Regions from separate parts of the Streptosporangium sp. 'caverna' genome, predicted to be linked through region 4. Evidence: riboswitches for the same ligand, from Rfam matches in the RefSeq annotation. Region 4 holds a riboswitch; each other region holds the start of a gene.
The links. A riboswitch is a leader RNA that binds a small molecule or an ion and turns the genes downstream of it on or off. The one in region 4 is predicted to bind cyclic di-AMP.
Positions count from the first base shown of each region.

Region 1: it holds a riboswitch for cyclic di-AMP, as region 4 does, so the genes downstream of both, DKM19_RS43735 (glycoside hydrolase family 25 protein) here and DKM19_RS20470 (hypothetical protein) in region 4, are expected to answer to the same signal.
Region 2: it holds a riboswitch for cyclic di-AMP, as region 4 does, so the genes downstream of both, DKM19_RS39000 (C40 family peptidase) here and DKM19_RS20470 (hypothetical protein) in region 4, are expected to answer to the same signal.
Region 3: it holds a riboswitch for cyclic di-AMP, as region 4 does, so the genes downstream of both, DKM19_RS53125 (hypothetical protein) here and DKM19_RS20470 (hypothetical protein) in region 4, are expected to answer to the same signal.

Region 1 is NZ_CP029711.1:10,125,079-10,127,271, forward strand. It holds gene DKM19_RS43730 (hypothetical protein) at 1-203, shown strand, start outside; gene DKM19_RS43735 (glycoside hydrolase family 25 protein) at 227-1,006, opposite strand; cyclic di-AMP (ydaO/yuaA leader) riboswitch at 1,019-1,164, opposite strand; gene DKM19_RS43740 (GTPase family protein) at 1,679-2,193, opposite strand, start outside.
Region 2 is NZ_CP029711.1:9,065,144-9,067,336, reverse strand. It holds gene DKM19_RS39005 (ROK family transcriptional regulator) at 1-117, shown strand, start outside; gene DKM19_RS39000 (C40 family peptidase) at 409-1,188, opposite strand; cyclic di-AMP (ydaO/yuaA leader) riboswitch at 1,200-1,414, opposite strand; gene DKM19_RS38995 (3-isopropylmalate dehydrogenase) at 1,573-2,193, shown strand, end outside.
Region 3 is NZ_CP029711.1:8,556,789-8,558,981, reverse strand. It holds gene DKM19_RS52825 (lytic polysaccharide monooxygenase) at 1-169, opposite strand, end outside; cyclic di-AMP (ydaO/yuaA leader) riboswitch at 428-576, shown strand; gene DKM19_RS53125 (hypothetical protein) at 799-1,506, shown strand; gene DKM19_RS36900 (alpha/beta fold hydrolase) at 1,634-2,193, shown strand, end outside.
Region 4 is NZ_CP029711.1:4,634,039-4,636,231, forward strand. It holds gene DKM19_RS20470 (hypothetical protein) at 1-835, opposite strand, end outside; cyclic di-AMP (ydaO/yuaA leader) riboswitch at 837-976, opposite strand; gene DKM19_RS20475 (helix-turn-helix domain-containing protein) at 1,341-1,949, opposite strand; gene DKM19_RS20480 (MFS transporter) at 2,132-2,193, shown strand, end outside.

The DNA of each region.
Region 1 (2,193 bases), 5.5 Mb from region 4:
TGGGGGAGAGCAGGCGATACGCCCCCGAGCTGATCGTCCACAGCGGCGCGGGATGGGTGTTCGCCACGGTGACCGTGGGGGCGCGTTCCGGCTGCTACCTGGTGTCCCTGTGGAACGGCTTCGACCTTCGGACGGTCAAGCGCGAGCACCCGGAAAAGGTCGCGGACCTGATCCTCTCGATCCGGCCCGAGGAGAGGGCCTGAAGGATGTCGTGGCGGCGGACACCTCAGGCGGGGCGGCCGAGGGCGCGCAGCTGATCGGGAGTCAGCGTGGAGATGTCCTGGTCGATGGGGGTTTCGGAATACTGGTGAATGGCCCAGGACTTCCAGTCGGCGGGCGGGGTGACGATGCCACCGCTGTAGAAGGCCACCCAGAGGGGATACTGGGCCAGGCCTGCGCCGTAGGTGTTGGCGAAGTTCCAGCTGCTGTAGACCATCGGCTTGACGCCGGTCTTGGCCTGGACACGGGCAAGCCAGGCCTTGGCCCAGGCGTTGACCTCACTGACGGACCTGCCGTCGGTGGTCTCCAGATCCAGTGCCAGCAGATCGCCGGGCTTGGCGGGCTGCTGGTTCACCACCGCGAGGAAGAAGTCAGCCTCGGCGATCGGGTTGTTGGCGGGATGAGCAAAGTGATAGGCGCCGCGCACGATGCCCTTCTTGGCCAGCTGGCTCCAGTGCCGGGCAAATGCCTTGTCGCGAAAATCCAGTCCCTCGGTGGCCTTGACGATGCCGAATTTGGCCGGGCTGGCATCCCAGTCATGGTCCGCCTGGTAATTGGAGACATCCTGGCCGTAGGTCGACACCTCGGCGCGGGCCCCGCTGAGGGAGGCGGTCTGCCCCAGGTTGACCGGCGCGGTGAGCGCCCTGGCCGAAGTCTGAACGGCACCGCTCACGGTCGTCGCGGAAAGGCTGGAGGCCAGGGCAGGGCTGGCGGCGAGAACCGCGCCGGCGACAACGGTCGCACCCATCGCGGACATGAGGGGACGGGGAAAACGATATTTGGACATGCGGGGATCAACTCCTTGCTTCCATGCCGCCTACCGGGTTAGCTGACGGGTTCGGGCGTGGAAGTGCCCTACACGACGCCATGTGGAATGGGCCGCGATTCACCCCAGAAGATTGGGTCCCCGGCTCCGTGAACGCACGGACTCGGCAGCCGCGCTCATCCCGCGACGGAAATCTCTGCGGGACGAGACCACGGTCTCGGTAATGATCAGAGCACTATCCGCGCCACAATTTGGCTGAGGCCATAACTTGGCTGGATATACGTATGCCCGAGATCCCGAAGGTAAGCGATGAGAGTCGAATGATGCAAGGCATCGTCATGTCGGCCTAACGAAATCCCTTACGGCATAGGCCTTTGATGAACAAATCTTTTACCTTTGGCAGGTGGGTTCGGGGCCTCGGAAAGCCCCATTCGGCCTTGAGATGCCGAGGCCAAGGGTGTCACCAGATACGAGCGTGTCACCAGATACGTGTGAGTCCTGTACGACCAGGTCAGAGACGCCGTCAAGGGCGCCGGACGTGGCAGGGAACCGCCCGTTCCCGTCACGAGAACATGTTGATGCCGACCACCGCTGCCGCGGCCGGCTTTCCGAGCTGGGCGGTCGACCTCCTTTTGTCGAGTGGTGAATCCGGTACCGCAGGCACGGCGGCAGAAAGCCGGGAACCCGGGCCGTTCAGCCCCCGTCCCGGGCCACCGTGATCGCCTCGACGAACCGGCGATATCTGGACAGCTCCCCGTCCACGGGTTCCAGCACGAGCTCGCGGGCGACCTGATCAACGCTCGCGCGGAGCGCCTTGGCCGCTCTGCGCGCGCGGCGCCGGCCACCGAGCCAGGCCGCCACCCGGGAGAGCAACGCGATCACCAGCCCGAGGAGGACGCCGCCGATCAGCAGGAAGGTGGGCCAGGGCAGATCGCCCACGGTCGGCAGGAACGGCTGCGGAAGCCGCAGATAGTCCATTCCGACCAGGCCGAGCAGCCATACCCCGCCCGCGATCATGGCCGCGAGCACCAGCCACTGCGCCAGCCCGACCGCCCGCCACCATCTGGGCCGCCTGGAGACTCCGAGCGTGGTGGCGGCCACGGCCCGGTCCAGACCGTCCTCCAGCTCGTCTCCGTGTGACCGCGCGGCCTGCCGTACGGCCACCGCCCACGGCCTGGGCAGTCCCGCCGAGGCGGCCCCGGCGGCCT
Region 2 (2,193 bases), 4.4 Mb from region 4:
CCGCTGCGCCCCACCGTGGTGGCGAGCACGCTGGGCGACAGCGGAGTCCTGCTGGGCGCCGTCACCCGTGCGCTGGGCCGCGCCTGGGATGTCATCTTCACCGGCCGCCGCGCCTGACCTCGGCCTCCCCCCGCGGTCGCGAGCCCACGGGGGGAAGCCGGCGGGTGTCGGCTCGCCGTACGCAGACCCGATGACGGGCGCCCGGGAGTCGTGCGCCGGCCCGACGCCGGCGACCGGAACGCCGTGCACCGGCTTGATGACGGATGCCCGGGGTCGCCATGCGCGGACCCGGGCGTCCGAAGCACGTGGGTGCGGTGGTCGGCGCTGCCGGTGGTCGCCGTGCGCGGACCGGGCGTCCGAGACGCCACGCGCCGATCGGGGCGCCTCGGACGATGAGGGCCGGGAGGCTCAGCCGGCGCTCAGCGTGCCGGCCTCGATCGCGGCCTTGACCCCCTTGGGGTCGGGGCGGACGGCGCCGGCGAAGGAGGCGCGACGCCCCGCGTCGAGCTTCTCCACCTTGACCACGTCGCCGGTGTGCGGGGCGTTGACCATGTAGCCCGGCTTGCTGACCATGCCGACGTGGTCGAGGCCGCTGAAGAAGACCAGGTCGCCCGGCTGGAGGTCCTTCCAGGCGATCTTCTTGGAGAACGCGTTGTACTGGTCGTTGGTGACGCGGGGCAGCTTGATCCCGGCGGCCCCGTAGGCGCGGAGCACCAGGCCGGAGCAGTCGAAGCCGCCGTGGCCGGTGCCGCCCCAGACGTAGGGCGTGCCGCGCTTGGACATGGCCCACTTCACGGCCTTCTGCCAGGCGGGCTTGGGAGGCTTGGGGGGCTTGGGAGCCGGGGCGGGGGCTTGTTCGGTCGCGGGCGCCGGTGAGGGCTCGACGGTGCCGGGCGCACCGGAGGTGCCGTGTGCGCCGGAGGTGCCGGGCGTTGCCGGGCTGGGAGCCGCCGGAGCGGGAGCGGCCGAGCCGGGAGCCGCCAGGCCGGGGATCGTCAGGCTGGGAGCCGCCGCGCCGGGAGCCGCCGGCCCGGGAGGCGGGACGGGGGCCTCGCCCCGGGTGACGGGAAAGGAGGACCCGGTGAGAGAGGCGTCGGCCAGGGGGGAGGAGTCGGCCAGAGCGACGGCCGGAGTCGCGAACACGGCGGCGCCGGCCACGAACAGCGACAGGACACGGGGGTAGGTCATGCCGGACAAAATGGTTCCTTCCATAAGGCCGGCCGGGTGAGCTGTCGGACTCGGGCGTGGAGGCCGCCCTACGGCGCGAGGGATGCGCCGATTCGCCCCAAGGAATCGCATGAGACAGCGGGAACGGCTCCGGGGGTGGAGCGAGTGTTCTCGATGTCCCGTGGATCCCGAAAAAGTGGTTCCCCGGCTCCGCGCAGACCGATATAGGGGATGACCTGCGCGAATTAGGCGTCGATACGAATGCTGAGGACCATAACGAAAGTCAACGAAACGGTCAATACCTCGCAAAGATGGACAAAACGATCAGGCGTGTCGTACGCTCGAATCTGTCCGCAGAATGAGATCGTTGTTCGATCACCGAGACGGGACCGGTAGGGTGCGTTCATGGATTCGCGTAACATTCGCCTGGCCGTCATCCCCGGAGACGGGATCGGGACCGAAGTCGTCACCGAGGGCCTGAAGGTCCTGGAAGCGGTCGGCACGAAGGTGGAGACCACCACCTACGATCTCGGCGCCAAGCGGTATCACGAGACCGGTGAGACCCTGCCCGACTCGGTTCTGGATGAGCTGCGCGGATATGACGCGATCCTGCTCGGCGCGGTCGGCGACCCCAGCGTGCCCCCGGGCGTCCTGGAGCGCGATCTACTGCTCAAGCTCCGCTTCCAGCTCGACCACTACGTGAACCTCCGCCCGGTCAAGCTCTTCCCCGGCGTGGAGACCCCGCTGGGCAAGGCCCGTCCCGAGGACATCGACATGATCGTGGTCCGCGAGGGCACCGAGGGGCTGTACGCGGGGACCGGCGGCGTGATGCGCCGTGGCACGCCCCACGAGATCGCCACCCAGGAGTCGCTGAACACCGCCCACGGCGTCGAACGGGTCGTCCGCTACGCCTTCGAGAAGGCGGCCGGCCGCCCCCGCAAGAAGCTGACGCTGGTCCACAAGACCAACGTGCTCACCTACGCCGGTGACCTCTGGGCCCGCATCTTCGACCGGGTCGGTCTGGAA
Region 3 (2,193 bases), 3.9 Mb from region 4:
TGCACGCGGCGGTGTCGGGACTCTCCGGTCCCTCCAGGAAGCACGCGTAGACCCGGCTGACCGGGGATTCCATCGAACCATGGGCTTGCGCGGAAGTGATCAGCACCGTCGAGAGAAGGGCCGGCGCACTGGCGGCCGCGGCGATCAAAGCGATCTTACGCTTGTTCATCAGACTGTCTCCCCCGGGGGTGGAAAGGAAGAAATCGCACTTCAAGGCGATGATCGTCGGTCAACTATTAGGTAACTTTACTAATAGTTTCACCGAAGTTAACGCCCGCGAGCAAGATGGTCAAGGTCTGCCCGGTAAGGGTTCCTTGACGATTGCAGGTAGATCTTCTGGGGCTTTCGTGGCTTTTGCTTTGCTTTGTCCGTTTGGGTCGGTAGTGTCCCATTTACCGGTTGGCGACCTGCCCTTCATCGGAAGGAGCGGCCAGCCGCGTCGAATCCCAAGGTCAGTAGGGCCTCGGGAGCCGGGGGCCCACTTCTTGGGGTGAATCCGCCGCGAACGTGCGGCGGTAGGGCAACTCCACCGCCCGAACCCGTCAGCTAACCCGGTAGACGAGATGGAGAGGAGATCCCTATGGATCACCGCGTCATGTTCGTACCGGTGCATCTTCCGTTCGTGTCGATCGTCTAGCACCTCCGCCGCACCTGATAGCGGTGTCCTCCCGCACGTGCTCCGCGTAGCGCCCGGTTGATCCGGCTACGTCCTCCCGTTCTGTGAGCGCGTCTCCGCCAGTGCCTCCTCCCCGTGTGTCGCACGCGGCTGCCCCATTCCCTCGCGAAAGAGGCTCTTCCATGCGTTTCTCCCTCAGTCCGCATAAGAACCGTCTCGCCGCTGCCACCCTCCTTGGCGCGAGCATCCTGACCTCCGCCGGTGTCGCCTCGGCGCTCCCTGCCTCCGCGTACTGCGCGGACGCGATCCCCACCTCGGCATCCCCCGCCGTGGCGGGTCTCGCACCGGCGAGCCTCGACGTACCGGCGGGCCTCAGCGCACCGACGGGCCTCAAGGCGTCGAGCCCCACCCCCAAGCCCGATTCCGACGTCCCCCTCCTCAAGGGTTCGACCAAGGCCTCCTACTTCTGGGACGACGCCTCCGGCCGCGCCGGGGACACCGGCCTGCCCGCGAGCGGCAAGCCGATGCAGAAGGGCATGATCGCCAGCCCGAGCTGGCCGCTGTTCACCGAGGGCTACATCATCTACAAGGGCAAGAAGGCCCCCTTTTTCGTCGGCGACCGCGGCCCCGGCACGCCCTCCAGCAGCGGAATCATGATCGACATCGACGCCAAGACCTTCGCCGACCTGACCGGCGGCACGTTCAACTCCAACACGCTCGCCGTGGAGGGCAACGGAGGCCTGGGCCACATCGACGTCCAGTACGTGGTCACCAAGTGGGGCGACGGCGTGGGCAAGAAGAACTACCCCATGGCGTTCTCCACCGGCGCGTGGAGCCGCAAGGACAACAACCCCGCCACGCCCCCGAAGGTCGACGTCGTCAACGACTGACCAGCGGCCCAACCGGGCCGGGCGCCTACGACGCCGGACTCCCGCTCTTGTCCTCGTTTCTACCGAATGACATTCTGTTCCGCAGGATCGGCAGGACATTCGCGGGACCCAGCACGGTAGGAGTGCCATGACTCAGCGCGCCTCGGCGAACGGCATCGAGATCGCTTACGACACCTTCGGCTCCCCCCGGGGCCGCCCGCTTCTCCTGGTCATGGGACTCGGCTCCCAGATGATCCACTGGGACGAGGAGTTCTGCGGGGTCCTCGCCGACGCGGGACACCATGTCGTACGGTTCGACAATCGCGACGTCGGTGAGAGCACCCATCTCCACGACGCGGGCACCCCCGTTTTCGGCGAGAACATGCAGGCCCCCTACCTGCTGGACGACATGGCCGACGACGCCGCGGGGCTGCTGGACGCGCTCGGCTGGGAGTCGGCCCACGTGGTCGGCGCCTCGATGGGCGGCATGATCGCTCAGTTGCTGGCGATCCGCCACCCGAACCGGGTGCACAGCCTCACCTCGATCATGTCCACTCCGAGCCCGGAGGCCGCCCGGCCCACCCAGGCGGCGATGGCGGCGCTCATGGCGCCCCCCGCGTCCGACCGCGAGACCGCGATCCAGCGGGCGCTGGCCACCTGGGAGGTCATCGGCTCCCCGGGATATCCGCTCGACCGTGAGCGGACCAC
Region 4 (2,193 bases):
TGGCCCAGGCGGCGATCTCGTCACCGAGCTTGACGTGGGCCGCCGAGGGCATGGAGCCGCCGGTGCTCATCATGAAGTCGCAGGCGCGGCCGAGCGGGTGTTCGCCGCCGTCGTTCTCGGCCCGGTAACAGCCGACCGTGTAGGGCAGGTCGAAGCGTTTCCTGACGGCTTCGCGCATGATCCGGGTGCGGTCGGTGATGTTGTCGCTGCCGGTGGGGAGCTGGGGAGCCCAGCTTCCGTCGGGGAGGCGGCCGGAACCGGTGGGGACGAGCTGGTCGAGTTTGTGCTTGATGTCGCGGATCAGGCCCTCGGCTCCGTCGCGCTGAGACTGCACCTCCTTGACCTCCTCACCGATGTTCTCGGCGAGCCGGGCAGCCGTCTCCGCGGCCTTTTTCTTGCGCTCCAGACTGTCGGCGAAGCGCTGCAGGGAAGCACCTTGCTCGGCGGTGAGCTGCTCCATCACCGCGGCGCCGCCCAGGTCGGGGGTGGACAGCAACGTGGGCAGGTTTCCCGCGCTGCTCTGGTAGCGAAGCTGAGCGATGGAGCCGGCCTCTTTCTCGATCTCGGCGTAGACCGCCTCGATCTTGCTCAGGTCTTCCTTGGCGACCGCCTCAGCCTGCTGCGCTTTTTTAAGGGACTCGCGTTTGGCCGCGTAGGCCTCGATCAGCATGTCGACTTTTTTGTTGAGCTTGGCCAGGTCGGCCCGGAGCTCGGTCTCGGTTGGTTTGGGGGCCGCGAGACCCGCGTTCGCGGGGCCCAGCGCAATCGCGACCGCGGTGAGAACACCGACCGCGATGGTTGCATGACGACGGAACGTGAGGGACGTGACCGCCACGTACTCTCCTCTCTTCTGCCGACCGGGTTAGCTGACGGGTTCGGGCTAGAGGGAAAGCCCTTCCACCGAAGTGGATTCACCCCGGGTGCGATGGGTCCCCGGTTCCCAGGGCAGGCGCCCGGAATTAGGCATATCGACCGTTACGGCCGAGGCAAAATGGAGCTTAACGGCAAACCGAAGGTCATGTGAACCCAATACGCAACTAAAGAGTGATCAACTCGTGATCATTGTTGGATAGGCGTAGGGCCTTGCCGCGTCTGGGCCGCCGTTCCATACGGCCCCTGCGACTTCCACTGCCACCGGTGAGCCAGGCAGCGCACATCACCTTCCTGGGCCGCTACCGGTTCGACATCACCGCTAACGGCCCCGGCCAGGGCCTGCGCCCCCTTGTGACCCAGGCGCCGCCGGAGACGACGACCGACACGGCTGGACGAAGACGGCTGGTCTCACGGGCGATTCTGTACCGACTCGCACGTCCGTAGCGGCCTTGCCCGGTGTGCGTGTGTCACTCGGCACCTGCTGCGGTGCCCTCGGACCGTACGGTCCGGGCGCGCAGGTGTGCTCGCTCTCCCTGATGGCCCAGGAGACTGAGGATCTCGACGGGGTTCTCGTCGGCGTTGCCGAACCAGTGGGGGGTGCGGGTGTCGAATTCGGCGGCCTCTCCGGGGCCCATGATCAGGTCGTTGTCGCCCAGGACCAGGCGTAGGCGGCCGTCGAGGACGTAGATCCATTCGTATCCCTCGTGGCTGGACTGCTCGGGCTCGGGTGAGCGCATCCTGGGCGAGATGATCAGTTTGTAGGCTTGCAGGCTTCCTGCTCGTCGGGTGAGGGGCAGCATGGTCATGCCGTGGCGGGTGACGGGCTTGAGGTGCAGGCGGGGATCTCCGGTCTGCGGCGCCCCGATGAGTTCGCCGATGTCCACGCGCAGCTCGCGCGCCAGGGGGAGCAGAAGTTCCAGGGTGGGGCGGCGCTGACCGGTTTCCAGGCGGGAGAGCGTGCTCAGGGAGATCCCGGTGGACTGTGCCAGCGAGGTCAGCGACAGGTTGCGCTGAGTGCGCAGCCCTTTCAGTCGGGGTCCGACCGCCGCCATCGTCGATGCGATCTCTTCATCCATGCCCCTACCTTGCCACCGCAGCAAGAATCTTTGCGTGTCGGTTCAGGCGGCCTGACCATGTCACAGGCGCCCCGATGCGGGCGATGACGCAGGACAGGAGAGGTGTGATGACCCGAGGCAACTTGCCCACCGCCCCGGCGGGTGGGCCCGATACCGCGCCGGCGCCGCCGGCGGATGCGATGGTGAGCGTTCGGCGTGGCTCGGTGACGCCGGCCGTGGTGATCCTGGTGCTGACGCAGCTGAT